2 regions of the Brevibacillus sp. FW306-2-1A-C05A genome follow, and region 2 is predicted to be linked to the other one. Evidence: riboswitches for the same ligand, from Rfam matches in the RefSeq annotation. Region 2 holds a riboswitch; the other holds the start of a gene.
What was found. A riboswitch is a leader RNA that binds a small molecule or an ion and turns the genes downstream of it on or off. The one in region 2 is predicted to bind FMN.
Positions count from the first base shown of each region.

Region 1 (7,578 bases), on a different contig from region 2:
AAATCGTCGCGCTGTTCGGGCCGACGGAGACAGGCATTTTGCAAAACAGGCTGCCCGCACACGAGCATGCCGCGGCACTGGATCATTTTTTTGCCATCTACACGAGCGAGCATGCCCGGGTGCAAAACCCCGGGGAAATCGCCCGCATGCTGGAGCAGTTGCACGCGGCTGGAGTCCAGATGGGAATCGTCACGGGAAAAGGACGGAGAAGCGCAGATATTTCCTTGCGCGAGTGGGGACTGGAAACGTATTTTTCCGTCGTGATTACAGGCGATGACGTGAGCCAGCCAAAGCCGCACCCGGAAGGCATTTTTACTGCGCTGAAAGAGCTTGGCTCAACGGCCGGGGAGACGATTTTTGTAGGCGACAGCGATGCCGACATCGTGGCCGGGCGTGCGGCAGGGCTTACGACGGTCGGGGTCGATTGGCTGCCCGTCACGCAAAAGGCCGGAAGCTTCGATCCGGAGCCGGACTACCGCTTTTCCGACGCACAGGTTTTTGCCGACTGGGTGCTCGGCCGCTAAGTTTTTCGCACAGGCAAAAAGGGAGTGCCCTCTTTTTCACGCGAGGGGCACTCCCTTGTTTTCGGTTCAAGCGTATGCGTTACCAGAACCGCCTAGTACGCCCGCCCGAACCAGACCGTATGCTTCGCCTCTTTGCCGCAGCAAATGCAGGCTGCTTTTTGGGCAGGCGGATCGAACGGAATGTTGCGGGAGGTAAATTTGGTTTCTTCCTTGACCTTGGCTTCGCAAGCGTCGTCTCCGCACCAGCCGGCCAGCACCCAGCCGCTTGGGCGGTTCTCGCTTTCGCAGTTGGCGATGTGCGCAGCCAACTGCTCCATCGTGTCGACGTCGAGATGAGAATTAGCTTCCCGGAAGGCCAGCGCTTTTTGGAACATGTTTTGCTGGATGTCTTCGAGCAGCTTCGCAATCGTCTGGGCAATTCCCGCCAGCGGCACGGTCACTTTTTCGCCCGTATCGCGGCGGGCCAGGATCGCCTGACCGTTTTCCACATCGCGCGGCCCAAGCTCCAGGCGCAGCGGCACCCCGCGCATTTCCCATTCGTTGAACTTCCAGCCCGGCGTCTCTTCACGCAAGTCGGCACGCACGCGAACCCCTGCCGCTTTGATCTCGTCGAAAAGCGGATCGAACGCCTCCATCACTTTTTCCCGCAGCTTCATCGGACCTACCGGAATCATGATGACTTGCGTAGGCGCCATCCGTGGCGGCAGCGCCAGGCCGCGGTCGTCGCCGTGCACCATGATCATCGAGCCGATGAGCCGCGTCGAGCTGCCCCACGAGGTCGTATGCACGTACTTGAACTGATTGTCGCGGTCCAAAAACTTGATCTCGAAGCCGCGCGCAAACTTGTCGCCCAAATAGTGCGAGGTACCTGCCTGCACGGCTTTTCCGTCCTTCATCATCGCTTCGATCGAGTACGTGTCAACCGCACCCGCGAAGCGCTCGCTCGGCGTCTTTTGCCCTTTCCATACCGGAATCGCCAGCTCCTGCTCGACTACTTCGCGATAAATTTCGAGCATCTGCATCGTTTCCTGGCGCGCCTCTTCTTCTGTCGCATGGGCGGTGTGGCCTTCCTGCCAGAGAAATTCCGATGTGCGCAAAAACGGCATCGTGCGCTTTTCCCAGCGGAACACGTTGGCCCACTGGTTAATCAGGATCGGCAAGTCGCGGTAGCTCTGAATCCACTGGCTGTACATGTGGCCGATGATCGTCTCCGAGGTCGGGCGCAGGGCGAGCTTTTCCTCCAACTGTTCGCCGCCCGCTTCGGTCACCCATGGCAGTTCTGGGTTGAAGCCCTCGATGTGCTCTTTTTCTTTTTGGAAAAACGACTCGGGAATCAGCATCGGGAAGTAGGCATTGCGATGTCCGGTTTCCTTGAACCGTTTGTCCATCGCCTCCTGAATCCGCTCCCACAGCTCGAAGCCGTCGGGCTTGAAGACGATGCAGCCGCGCACCGGGGTGTAGTCCATCAAGTCCGCCTTTTTGATCGCATCAATGTACCAGCGCGAAAAATCTTCCGACTGCGGTGTAATTTCTTTTACAAACGCTTTGTCCTCTTTCATCCTTCTACGCTCCTTTTTTCTTCGCATGAAATGCAAAAAATCCCCCATCCCAAAAGGGACGGAGGATTGACTTCCGCGGTACCACCCTGATTGACCATGGCTTGTGCCACAGTCCTCTTTTCCAACCCGATAACGGCGGGGCGACCGGACCAGCTCGTCGCTGGCGGCTTCAGGATGGGGTGCAGGTATGCCTCGTATCAGCCTTCCAGACTAGGGCCGACTCTCTGGAACAAGGGAAATAGCTGCGGGTCCTTTCATAGCCTTTTCACAAAAACGGTTCGTTTAAGAACATATCTTAGCAAGTCGAAAGGCCGATGTCAATTTGTGGTACGCAGGGCCAGGCGAGCGCCCAGCTTGGCGTAAACAGGATAGGCGACCAAGGCGAGCACGACGCCTTTGAAAATGTTGAACGGCACAATGCCGACCAAGACGAGGGACCAGACGCTCGTCGCATTGAACATCGCAAGCAGTTCTGCCATCGGCATATGGTAGAGCACAGCGTAAGCCGGGAGCAGGACGTATGCGTTGGCGACAGCCATGACGACCGTCATCATCAATGTCCCGAGCGCAAGCCCTGTCAGAAAACCTTTTTTGCCCTGGCCGCTGCGTTGCAGCAGGATAGCCGGCAAAATGAAGCTGGCGCCGGCAATCACATTGGCAATCTCGCCGATCAAGAGTCCGTCTGCATTTTTAAACAGAAAGTGCAATGTATTTTTCAAAACTTCGATGATGATTCCGGCCACCGGACCGTACATAAGCCCGCCGATCAACGCTGGCAGCGTGCTGAAATCAAGCTTCAGAAAGCTCGGCATCAGCGGAACGGGAACCTCCAAAAATTGCAGGATAAAGGCAACGGCGGCCAGCATCGGAATCGTCACGATCCGCTGGGTTGCTCTGCGCGAAGAATGCAAGGCTGTTTCTTTCATGTGTACCATCTCCTCTTTGTTCTCCTTCTTTGAGGAATGGCAACAGTGGTCGTGCCACACGTGTTGCTACTCATACGATTTGCCTGCGGAAACGCAAAAATACCCTGAGAAAGATTCTCAGGGCAGATTACAGGCGTATGACAAAGCATGTGCAGGAAACAGGTTCGCGAAACAAAAGGTGCTGATTTTGCATGCCCCTTTTGCAGCTTTTCCCGTTTGCACAGGCAAACAAGCACGTGCAGAAAACGTACTGTCGTCATCCTTCTCCCATCCAGACTGTACTGTCGGCTCTGGAATCTCACCAGATCCTGCACTCCGTCGCTTGCTGACAAGCTGGGGAGGCTCGCGGGCTTAACGTGCTCGTGACACGATCACCGCCGGTCGGGAATTGCACCCTGCCCCGAAGGAATTGTGTAGTTGTATATTGCATATTATACTGCGCTTTTTTGATTTGACAATAGAGGAAACGGCTAAATCGACAATTTTTTATTGTTTTCCGATGGATTTAATAGGATATGCTCCTGGTCGCTTTGATCGGGTTGGTAGTTACCTTGACCAAAAAGAAATAGACCGCCCTTGAGTCCCAACTCCAGCGGTCTATTCTTCCAGAAATTTTGAGCCGAACCCCTTGAGGGAAGCTTCCATTGTACAGACCGCTCCGGTTGCCGCCGGACGGTCTTTTTTTCGCTTGTTACCTCTAATGTTACCATAACGAGCCGCAAATAAAAATATACATTCGGCTCCTCCAGCATCGAATCACGCCGCGACTGCTACGAACCCGCTCCCCGATATTTGCTGACTCCCCAGTTCCAGACAAACAGGCCGAGGCCAAAGAAAACGACAGCCACGAGCGGAGTAAACGCCGCGTAGGTGTACCAGACTTCTTTGCGCAAAAAGTAGGCAGCCGGGTAGACGCCGACGAAGGCAAACGGCAGTACATAGGTCAGCACGAAGCGGATCGCTTTGTTGTACACATCCACCGGATAGCGGCCGTACTGCTGAATGTTGTAGATCATCGGGGCGATTCCCGTCCGCGAATCGGAGAAAAAGCTGACCGCCGCAATCGCTGTGTACACGCCGCCGTAGATGAGAGCGCCGCTCACGACCAGCCCGATGAAGATCAGCGGGTCGTACCAGTAAAACGACAGGTCGAGCTGGATCGCCGCATAGCCCATAATAATCAGGCCCGTGATGATGCCGAAAATGCGGTCCGGCGCAATCGATTCCAGACAAACCTGCGCCAGATTGTGAATCGGCCTGGTCAGGATGCGATCCATTTCGCCCCGGATAATGTAGCGCTCGTTGAAGTCCCAAAAGCCGAAAAACATCGAGAACAGCGCATACGGCACCAAAAAGAACCCGTAAATGAAAATGATTTCGTCCCGCGTCCAGTCTTTCATCATCGGGACGTGCGTGAACACGACGATGATGAACACGAGGTTAATCAACTCGGAAACGAGGTTGGACACAAGCTCCCCGAGAAAGTCAGCCCGATAGGCAAGCCTCGTTTTGAAATACTGGCCCAGGTAGTCGGCAAAAATGCCGATAATATGTTTCACGTTTTGCATCGTCTACCCTCCTTGCACGACCAGCCGATTTCGGGCCATACGCCACAAAACCAGGATGGGGACCAGAATGACAACCATCCAGATCGCCTGAAAGCCGATCAATTCCCAGGCCCGTCCAGGGGTAATCGCTCCGGTGAAAATCAGACTCGGATAGTAGTTGACGGCCTGAAACGGCAGAAAGCCCATGACGGTCTGCGCCCAGCCCGGAAAAAAGCTGATCGGCAGCACGAGGCCGGACATCAGATCGACGACGACCCGCTTCGCCCGCATCATCCCGTCGTTGCGGAACAGGAAAAACGTGAACAGACCCGTCAGCAGGTTAATCTGCGTATTAATGAGAAAAGCGAACATCAGACTGAGCAGGTACAGCCCCCAGCCGGTCGCGGTCGCCGGGAAGTGAAAGGGAATAATCAGGCTGATGAGAAAAATCCCCGGCCCCGCGAAAAACAGAAAGCGGAAAATCCCTTCCCCGAACGCCTGCGCCGTTTTCACCGACAAGTAGTTGTAGGGACGGATCATTTCGATGGCGACCTTGCCCTCGCGAACGTCCTGGGCGATCTCCGTGTCAATGTTGTTAAAGTAAAAAGCGCGCGACATCCAGGCGATCGCCACGTAGGAGGTCATCTGCTCGACCGATAGCCCGCCAAGCTGCTGCTGGTCGCCGTAGATGGCGCCCCACAAAAAGTAGTAGGCCCCGATGTTGATCGCGTAAATGATGATGCCGCTGTAGTAGTTCACCCGGTAGGCGAGCATGGTCAAAAACCGCATGCGGATCAGTTCCATGTAGAGCCTATGCATGGTCCCGCACCTCTGTATCTACCTGGTAAATGTTGCGGACGATGTCCTCTGTGCTCGTCTCCATAATTTTCACGTCGCTGACCTCGAACGACGACATAACCGTGGACAGGACGAACGGCAGCATTTCCTGGCTTTGCGGCACCTTGACGCTCAGGGTGAAGTCGTTTTCCTGCGTGACTTCGCACGGCATTTCGCCGAGTGTCTGGCGCAGTTCGGCTGCGGAGGTGCGCTTTTTCATCTGGAAGGAAATCTCTGTGCCATTGCCCCACTTTTCCTTCAGGTCGCTGAGCAGGCCGTCGAAGATCAGCTTGCCTTTGTCCATGACCAGCACCCGTTTACAGAGCGCCTCGATGTCGGAAACGTCGTGCGTGGTCAGCAGGATGGTCATGTTTTCCGTCTCGTTCAGATTGCGCAAAAACTCGCGGATTTTTTGCTTCACCAGCACGTCCAGCCCGACTGTCGGCTCGTCGAGGAACAACAGCCGCGGCTTGTGGATCAAGGAAGCCGCTACCTCGCAGCGCATCCGCTGGCCGAGGCTCAGCTTGCGCACCGGCTGGCTGACGAACGGGCTGATTTCCAGCTCCTCGATCAAGCGCGCGAGCCACTTTTCGCCCTCTGTCTCGTCGACCTTGTAGACGCTTTTTAGCAGGCGAAACGACTCCAACGGGGACAAATCCCACCAAAGCTGTGAGCGCTGCCCGAAGACGACGCCGATGGAGCGCACGTATTCCTCGCGCTGTTTGAACGGGACGTAGCCGTTGATGACGATCTCGCCGTCGCTCGGGGTCAAAATGCCCGTCAGCATCTTGATGGTCGTCGATTTCCCGGCGCCGTTTTCCCCGATCAGGGCGAACATCTCGCCCTCTTCCACGGTGAAAGAAAGGTCATTCACCGCTTTGACTGTCTTGTACTCGCGGCTGAACAAGTCACGAAAAGCACCCCCGAGGCCGGATCTGGCCTGGTGGATGCGGAACTCCTTTTGCAAATGCTTCACTTGGATCATGGAAAACCGTCCTTTTTGGCTTGCTTCAAATAACAACTGTTAGTGTATACGAGCATGTGAAAATGTGCAAAAGGCAAACTGTAGCAAACTATCAGCGCAAAAACAGGACAATCCCTGTCTTGTCGTCCGACTTTTTGAAGCGGGGGTAGCGAATGCATTCCGGGTCGCTGTTTTCCAGCGCAATCAGTTCATCTGCATAGCGCTGCAATCCTTTGCGGAAGATCGGCAGCGCCGTTTCCTCCCAGCCTGGCTCGTCACCGCCGAAAGCAGCCGGCATGAAAAGTCCATCGGTTGCCAGCACCAGCGCTTTTACCCCCGCCCGGTTAACCCGTCCATACTCCACAAAATCCGCGCAGGCGGGATCGCCGTTCAAAACACCGTAGCCTCCTGGTTCATTCGCCTGGTAGCGGTTATGAATCAGGATGTCCATACATCGCTCGCGCAACTCGGCGCGGGTGGACAGCCCCTCGCGAATCCCTGCTTCCCAGCTTGCCAGTGCCTGTTGCTCCAGCAAGCGGACTTGCGGGTAGGTCAGCGGCCGCACCACATCGTCCTCGTAGACGGCAAAAATCATACAGTCTCCGCTCTGGGCGTATTCGAGGCAGTTGTCTTTCACGCGGACGACCGCGCACGCCGCTCCCCACAGCGCTTCTTTTTTCGCCAGATCGACGCCGCCTTCGCGCATCTGCTCGCGCAATTGCTCGTTTACGCGCGCCAGGTAATCGGGCAAAACCGCATCGTGGGGCATCGCCTCAAGCTGCCTTTTCACCAACTCTGCCGCAATCGCTCCTCCGTTTTGCCCGGCCCGGTTTTCGTACGGAACCAGCGACGACACGCCGTCAATCACCGCGTACACCTGCCCGGTCTGGGAAATCACATAGGCGTCCTCATTGGTATTGCCGCTTCCTTTGATGGAGATGCACTCAAGTTTCATGGTGAACTACCGCCTTTTATGTGTAGTGATTTGCTTGAAAATTGTATCATTTTTCCTTTTTTCCAGCTATAGCTCCCCATCCATATTCAGGTGTCTTTGGCTGTGTTAAGATAATGAAGGACTTTTTCGAAAAGAAAAGAGGGAAAAACGCATGAAACGTGAACGATCCGCGCTGCTGCACGAACAAGCCATGGATGTCATTCTCGGTGGGGTAAACAGCCCTTCCCGTTCTTTCAAGGCCGTAGGCGGGGGAGCGCCCGTGACGA
Region 1 covers NZ_JBYSWV010000051.1:10,162-17,739, forward strand. Annotated here, with positions in the region: gene AC3WJN_RS21910 (HAD family hydrolase) at 1-524, shown strand, start outside; gene proS (proline--tRNA ligase) at 617-2,083, opposite strand; gene AC3WJN_RS21920 (ECF transporter S component) at 2,401-3,009, opposite strand; FMN riboswitch at 3,265-3,421, opposite strand; gene AC3WJN_RS21925 (ABC transporter permease) at 3,780-4,577, opposite strand; gene AC3WJN_RS21930 (ABC transporter permease) at 4,581-5,375, opposite strand; gene AC3WJN_RS21935 (ABC transporter ATP-binding protein) at 5,368-6,378, opposite strand; gene AC3WJN_RS21940 (protein phosphatase 2C domain-containing protein) at 6,470-7,312, opposite strand; gene AC3WJN_RS21945 (glutamate-1-semialdehyde 2,1-aminomutase) at 7,464-7,578, shown strand, end outside.
Region 1: linked by a shared signal. The riboswitch ahead of AC3WJN_RS21920 (ECF transporter S component) and the one ahead of ribD (bifunctional diaminohydroxyphosphoribosylaminopyrimidine deaminase/5-amino-6-(5-phosphoribosylamino)uracil reductase RibD) in region 2 are both predicted to bind FMN.

Region 2 (7,578 bases):
GCGGGCTTTGTGCTGGGGGGCTTTTTGACTGACCGTGTTGGCTACGCGCTCGTCATTGGCGCAGATGCAGCCAGCTTCTTCCTCTCGGCTTTGCTCTTGACCCGGATGCGCTGGGAGAGCCGGGCATGGCCGAAAAGCGGGGCGGCTGGCGAGCGCTCTGCCGGAGACAGCGGGGGGAAGCAAAAGGAGCGTGGCATGCGGGCAGCCGTCAGGTACTTGCAAAGCGCGCCCGTATTGCTTGCCATCAGCCTGCTGGCTGCGCCGCTGTCGATCAGCACGGCTTCGCATAACTACGGTTTGCCGTTTTTGGCAGATCAGATTAGCCACGGGGACGCGACCTTGCACGGGATGATGTGGTCAGTCATGAGTGTCGGTGGCCTGATCGGCGCTTATCTGGTGGCGCGCATTCCCGTTGCGCCTTGGCCTGGGATGCTGGGGGCGCATTGGCTCCTGGCTGTGTTCATCGTGCTTGCGTTTGCCGCCGACGGTGCGGTTTGGGCGCTGCTTTTGCTCGCGGGCGCGGGGCTTTTTGGCGGAGCGGCTCAAGTCTTGGAGAGCACGCTGTTGCAGCAGGCCAAAAACGAGGTGCGCGGCAAGGTGCTGGGGGTACAGGGCTTGTTTAGCCGCAGCGGGTTTTTTGTCGCATTTTTGGCGGCGCCCGCGATTTCCGCTGTCTTAGGATTGGCAGCGATGGTCGCCGTCGCGCAGGCGCTTTTGGCTCTGGCACTGCTCGGTCTGGGATGCTATGTGCGCAAGGCACAGCAAGCGGGTGGCGCTCGTCGCGGGTAGTCTTTTTTCCCGTCACTCACCATAGGATGTACCAATTGGGAGGTGACGGGAGTGGCTATATTTCGACCCCGTCGGCGTTGGAGAAACCCGCTTTCCCGAACGAAAGCGTTTTTGATCGCGCTGGTGATTTTTTTTGTGCTGTCGATTCAGACGCTCGTTTTTTTGCAGCATCGGCTGGAGCCGACACTGTTGATCCTGGCTACTCAAAAAGCAGAGCAATTGGCGAAGGAAGCGATTACGGATGCGGTCACCAAGCGGATTTCCCAGCAAGGCGTCGACTTCAACCAGATCGTGAAGATCGAGAAGAACAACGAGGGGCAAATTCAGGCGTATCAGTTCAACTTCAAGGAGTACGCAAGAATTGTCGGCGAAACCACCTCGCGCGTCCAGAACAAGCTCCAGGAGTTCGAGACGGAAAAAGTGGACCGCACGATTCCGCTTGGCCTGGCGACAGGGAATACGTTTCTGGCGCAAATGGGGCCGAACTTGCCCGTGACCTTCGTGCCGATCGGCTCTGTGAAAACGAAGCTGGAGACAGAGCTGAAGGAGGCGGGCATCAACATGGTGCTCGCCACGGTCTACATTTTCGTAGAGGTCGACTTGCGCATCGTCATTCCGTTTGCGACCGAGGAGCAGACGGTTACGACGAAAATCCCGATCACGCACTCCCTCATCATCGGCGACGTGCCGCAGTATTTGTACAACAATCCGGAAGGCAAGCCGGATGTGCCGCGTGCGCCCATGGAAGGTATGGACGACAGCCCGTAGAAGGCGCGGCGGAAACGAAAAAAAGCGGCAGCGTGCGAGCTGTCGCTTTTTTCATGGAGATGGCTGCCCTTGCTTACTGCTCCGCCCAGGTGACAGTCAGCTCGATGACGCCTTCCTGGCCGCTGAGCGGGCCGCCGATCATCGACCAGGACTGTTTTTTCTCGATGTTGCCTCCCTGAATAATGATGTTTTAGTCGTCGATGGTTTGCCCGGAGTCAGAGAGGTTTTGCGTCTTGAAGTAGTCTTTGTACAGCTTGGTTACGGCTGGCATGCTTTCCTTTGTGCTGAAAATGAGCAGGACAAACTTTTTGCCGTCTTTGATTTCGGAATGCGAGGTGCTAATTTCGGCGACCTCCGGGAGCGGGAAATCGGCTGGGAGATATTCCGGCCGCTTCTGTTCAGAGGCAGGCTGGGCAGCAGTGTCGCCGGAAGTTTGCTGGGTCGGCTGTTGCGCAGTCTGCTGTGCTGGTTGCTGCGCTGACTGTTGCGGTGTTTGCTGTTCCGCTTGCTGTGCCGGTTGATCCACTGAAGCTGGCTGGCTGCACGCACTGATCGCCACTGCCACAAAGAGCGACAGAGCGACGTGCGCCCACGCTTTCTTTTTCATCACGTATCATCAGCTCCTCTTCATCATACGTAGAAAATATTCTATGTCATTTTTGGTTCTCCATATGGAAAAAGTCCTGTTTCCAGCATTCGGCAATCGGGGGAGCAACTTGTTTGCTATACTGAAAAAAGCGGCTTGCGAGCGCAAGAGACGGGAACGGACCGAAGACGAGGGGGCTGGAAAGGAAATGAACAGACGCTTTGCAACAGGCATCATTTTTGACATGGACAATACGCTGCTGCACTCGAAGATCAATTTTGCGGAAATGAAGCAGGCAATTTTTCAGTTGTGGACGGAGCATGGTCTGATAGAGCCGACCTTCGACTGGCACAGCCATACCGCCTCGCAACTGATCGAGCTTGGCCGAAAGTCGGGCAGGCTGACCAGCCAGCTCGAACAGGAGATGTGGGGAGCCGTCACGGCAATCGAAAAGGCGGGGATGCACGAGGCTGTTCTCGAGAACCATGCCCAGGAAGTGCTCGCGCAGCTCATGGAGCGGCATCATTTGTTCATTTTGACCAACAACGCCTACGCTGCCGCAGAGGAAGCGCTGCACCAAACCGGTATTGCGGGCTGCTTCGAGAAGATTGTGGCGCGCGAGCAGATGACGACCTTGAAGCCGCACCCGTCCGGGATTCATTACATTCGCAGGCAGTATCCCGATATGCCTGCTTCGGCCTGGACGATGGTCGGGGATTCCTGGATTGACGGAAAAGCCGCGCAGGACGGGGAGGTGGCGTTTATCGCCTACCAGGGACATGCGCAAGACATGGAGCGCCATGACGTGGCACCGCAAGCGTACATTGCGGATTTGCGCGAGCTGCTGACTATGTTGTAACAAAGCTTGCAGGCAGGAGAAAAACACTTCTGCCTAAAAAAATGACAGCGAACGTGAAAAATGTGCTATACTTTGCCTAACTGAATACCAGCCTTCAGGGTAGGGTGAAATTCCCGACCGGCGGTAATGACGAACGCACGTCTGAGCCCGCGACTCGCTATCGCAGTTGGATAGCGACTGACTTGGTGCAAATCCAAGGCCGACGGTAAAGTCCGGATGGGAGAAGGTATTGGCATAACCTCAGAGCTGTTTTTTCAAAAACAGGCATTTGCGAGGTTTCTTTCCCTACGCCCTGAGCATGTTCTCACGGGCGTTTTTTATTCCGCAACTTCATAGCGAAAATCTTCAGGGCAAGGTGAAATTCCTGACCGGCGGTAATGGCGATGGCGAACCATCGTCTGAGCCCGCGACTCGTGGACCGTGACGGTTTGCGACTGATCTGGTGCAACTCCAGAGCCGACGGTAAAGTCCGGATGGAAGAAGAGCTGACTGCGCTTTTTGGCATCGTTATTTTTGCAAAAAACGAATGCGAGAAGGCTTCTTTCCCTATGCCCTGAAACGCTTGAGGTTTCGAGGGCTTTTTGTTTTGGCTGGAATCCAGGCAGGAAAAAGGAGGTTTTACATGGAGCAGGACAAGCGGTTCATGGCATTGGCGCTGGAGCTGGCGCGCTCGGCCCACGGCCAGACCAGCCCCAATCCACTGGTCGGTGCAGTCCTGGTGAGCAACGGAGCAGTTGCAGGCATGGGCGCGCATTTGCGTGCCGGGGAGCCGCATGCGGAGGTGCATGCGCTGCGCATGGCAGGGGAAAAGGCGGCTGGCGCTACTTTGTACGTGACGCTGGAGCCGTGCAGCCACTTCGGAAAAACGCCCCCTTGCGCCGATGCGGTAGTGGCGGCGGGGATTCGCCGGGCTGTGATTGCGACGCTGGACCCGAATCCGCTCGTGGCTGGAAAAGGCGTGGAGAAGCTGCGCGCCGCAGGAGTGGAAGTGCTCGTCGGGGTAGGCGAAGCGGAAGCGAAAAGGCTCAACGAGGTGTTTTTCCACTACATCACGACGAAGCGCCCGTTTGTGACGGTGAAAACGGCGAGCACGCTGGACGGCAAAATCGCTTCGGTCACAGGACACAGCCGCTGGATCACGGGCGAACGGGCGCGCGCGGAGGTGCACGAACTGCGGAGACAGCACGATGCGATTTTGGTCGGGGTAGGAACCGTTTTGGCGGACGATCCGCTTTTGACGGCCAGACAAGGGGAGCAGTTGTATGGGCGGCAGCCTGTGCGGATCGTCCTGGACAGCGAGCTTCGCACGCCACTTGCAGCGCGCGTGATCGAAAATGCGGATGCGCCGACCTGGATTTTCACGACAGAGGCGGCTCCGCCAGAAAAGCGTGCGGCATTGGCGGCAAAAGGCGTCAGGCTGTTTGTGGCAAGCGGACAAATTTCGGTGGAAAACGTACTGGATACGCTGGGCGAGTGCGGGATTACTTCGCTGCTGGTTGAAGGCGGGCAGGCAGTGAACGGGGCGTTTTTACAGGCGCGCGCGATCCAGAAGATCGTCAGCTACGTGTCGTTGAAGCTGATCGGCGGAAGCGGCGCGCCCACGCCATTTGGCGGACCGGGCTTCGCCACGATGGATCAGACTGTCCGGCTTGCGGATGCAACTGTCGAGCTGCTGGATGAGCAGGACGTGCGCATAAGCGGTTATCCGCTATGGGAAAAGTAGCTGGAAGCAGGTTTTCCGTTTTCTGCGCATTCGCGCCAGAGAGCAGCAGTCGCCAGACGACGGGAGCAAATTTTTGTTCAGAAAGCACAAAGAGGAGGAAAAGGCCGATGTTTACCGGACTGGTGGAGGAAGTCGGAACGTTGGAATCCAGCACAGGCAACGGGCAGGCGAGTCGGCTGGTCATTCGGGCGCAGCGGGTGCTGGAAGGCGTCAAGCTCGGCGACAGTATCGCCGTCAACGGGATTTGCCTGACGGTCACGTCTTTTTCGGCTCGGCATTTTAGCGTAGATGTCATGCCGGAGACGATGAAAAAGACAACCCTCCGTCACCTGCGCACAGGCCAGCGGGTCAATCTGGAGCGGGCGATGCGGCTGGGCGACCGCTTTGGCGGGCATATCGTCTCCGGGCATATCGACGGAACGGGCACGATTTTGTCCCGAGAGCCGCACGCCAACGCTGTGCTGTTTCGCATTGAAGCCGCGCCGGAGCTGTTACGATACGTCATCAGGCAAGGCTCGATCTGCGTCGATGGCATCAGTCTTACGGTCGTGGACGTTGCCGATGCGCATTTTTCGGTGTCGATCATCCCGCATACGCTGGCAGCGACCAGCCTGCACGATCGGCGCGCGGGCGATCAGGTGAACCTGGAGACAGATATTATCGGCAAGTACGTCGAGCGGCTTTTGGGCTATCGCGGCAAGCCAGCAGGCGGCAATCAGACCGAAGCAAAAGGCGCGAAAATCAGCATGGCTTTTTTGCAGGAAAACGGATTCGTTTGAACGAGGAGGGACAAGCCCATGTTTCATCGCATAGAAGAGGCGCTGGAAGATTTGCGCCAAGGAAAAGCCATCATCGTCGTGGATGACGAGGATCGGGAAAATGAAGGGGACTTCGTCTGCCTGGCGGAAGCGGCTGCGCCGGAGATGATTAACTTTATGGCGACGCACGGGCGCGGTCTTGTCTGCGTCCCGGTGACGGAGGAACAGGCCGCGCGGCTTGCGCTCACCCCAATGGTCAGGCACAACACGGACAAGCAAGGGACGGCGTTTACCGTGTCGATTGACGAGGTGAGCACGCATACAGGCATCTCGGCGCAGGAGCGTTCGCAGACCGTGCTGGCGATGCTGGACGAGCGGAAGACGGCAGAGGACTTTCGCAGGCCGGGGCATATTTTTCCGCTGATTGCGAGAGCCGGGGGCGTTTTGCGGCGGGCGGGCCATACCGAAGCGGCGGTGGACCTCGCCCGGCTGGCGGGGAGCGTGCCCGCAGGTGTCATTTGTGAAATCATGAACGAGGATGGCTCGATGGCGCGGTTGCCGCAGCTCGTGGAGATCGCTCGCCGCTTCGACTTGAAGCTGATTACGATTGCCGATCTGATCGCCTACCGGATGCGCACCGAATCGCACGTGCGAAAAGAAATCGAAGTGAGCCTGCCGACGAGCTATGGCGATTTTCGGATCGCCGCCTATACGAACGAGCTGGACGGCAAAGAGCACGTGGCGCTCATCAAGGGCGAGATTGATTCGGCCAAGCCCGTTCTCGTCCGGGTGCATTCCGAGTGCCTCACAGGAGATATTTTCGGGTCCCACCGCTGCGATTGCGGCCCGCAACTGCATGCTGCGCTGGAGCAGATCGAGGCGGCGGGCTCCGGCATCCTTTTGTACATGCGCCAGGAAGGCCGCGGCATCGGGCTTATTAACAAGCTGCGCGCCTACAAGCTGCAGGAGGAAGGGCTGGATACGGTGGAGGCGAACGAAAAGCTCGGATTCCCCGCCGATCTGCGCGATTACGGCATCGGGGCGCAAATTCTCCGCGACCTGGGCGTGCAAAAAATGCGGCTTTTGACCAATAACCCGCGCAAAATCCGGGGGCTGGACGGCTACGGGCTGAAGGTGGAGGAACGGGTGCCGCTGCAAATGCAGGCACATCCGCACAACAAACGGTATTTGTCGACCAAACAGGAGAAGCTGGGACACCTGCTTCATTTCAAAGGCTAAGGAGAGTGGAGAAGATGAGAACATTTGAGGGACATTTGGTAGGAACGGGCTTGCGCGTAGGGATTGTAGCAGGAAGATTTAACGAGCTGATCGTCAGCAAGCTGGTAGGCGGTGCGCTCGATGCGTTGAAGCGCCACGGCGTAGAGGAAGACAACGTAGACGTGGCCTGGGTGCCGGGCGCTTTTGAAATTCCGTTGATCGCGAAAAAAATGGCCGAGTCGGGGCGCTATGACGCGGTTGTGACATTGGGCGCGGTCATCCGCGGAGCGACTCCGCACTTCGACTACGTCTGCAACGAAGCAGCCAAAGGCGTCGCCTCGCTGTCGCTTTCCACCGGGATTCCGGTCATTTTTGGCGTGCTGACGACGGACAACATCGAGCAAGCGATTGAGCGCGCCGGCACAAAAGCGGGCAACAAAGGCTGGGAAGCGGCAACGGCAGCGATTGAAATGGCGAACCTGTCCAAACAGTTCGCCTAAACGATACGAATCGCTTGTCTAGGTGAGGAAGCGGGGGCTGCGGCTCCCGTTTTTTCGTTTGCCCGAAAGCACACATAGATCCCATTCTTGATTCATGTTATTTGGCTGATATTTTTTGTGAATGAAGTGCTAAACCAATGAAGGAAAGTAAAGGGAATGCCTGGTAGAAAGAGTAATGTAATTTTTTTTGTGTAAATGGGTTTTTAACAGGTGAATAGTTACGTCAACGGCTTTACATGGAGGAGCGGGCATGATAGATTCGTTAGCCATGCTATGCATGGTTGCCCCCTTTAGGGGCGGGATATCGACGGTTTTTTCCCTGGCGCTTGCCGGATGCACGGGAGAGTTCGAGCGGCCAGCCCTCGAAGACATGGCGA
Region 2 covers NZ_JBYSWV010000031.1:24,370-31,947, forward strand. Annotated here, with positions in the region: gene AC3WJN_RS17675 (MFS transporter) at 1-789, shown strand, start outside; gene yunB (sporulation protein YunB) at 832-1,557, shown strand; gene AC3WJN_RS17685 (hypothetical protein) at 1,748-2,164, opposite strand; gene AC3WJN_RS17690 (HAD family hydrolase) at 2,352-3,002, shown strand; FMN riboswitch at 3,089-3,234, shown strand; FMN riboswitch at 3,340-3,491, shown strand; gene ribD (bifunctional diaminohydroxyphosphoribosylaminopyrimidine deaminase/5-amino-6-(5-phosphoribosylamino)uracil reductase RibD) at 3,625-4,725, shown strand; gene AC3WJN_RS17700 (riboflavin synthase) at 4,833-5,504, shown strand; gene AC3WJN_RS17705 (bifunctional 3,4-dihydroxy-2-butanone-4-phosphate synthase/GTP cyclohydrolase II) at 5,523-6,722, shown strand; gene ribH (6,7-dimethyl-8-ribityllumazine synthase) at 6,737-7,201, shown strand; gene AC3WJN_RS17715 (Ger(x)C family spore germination protein) at 7,452-7,578, shown strand, end outside.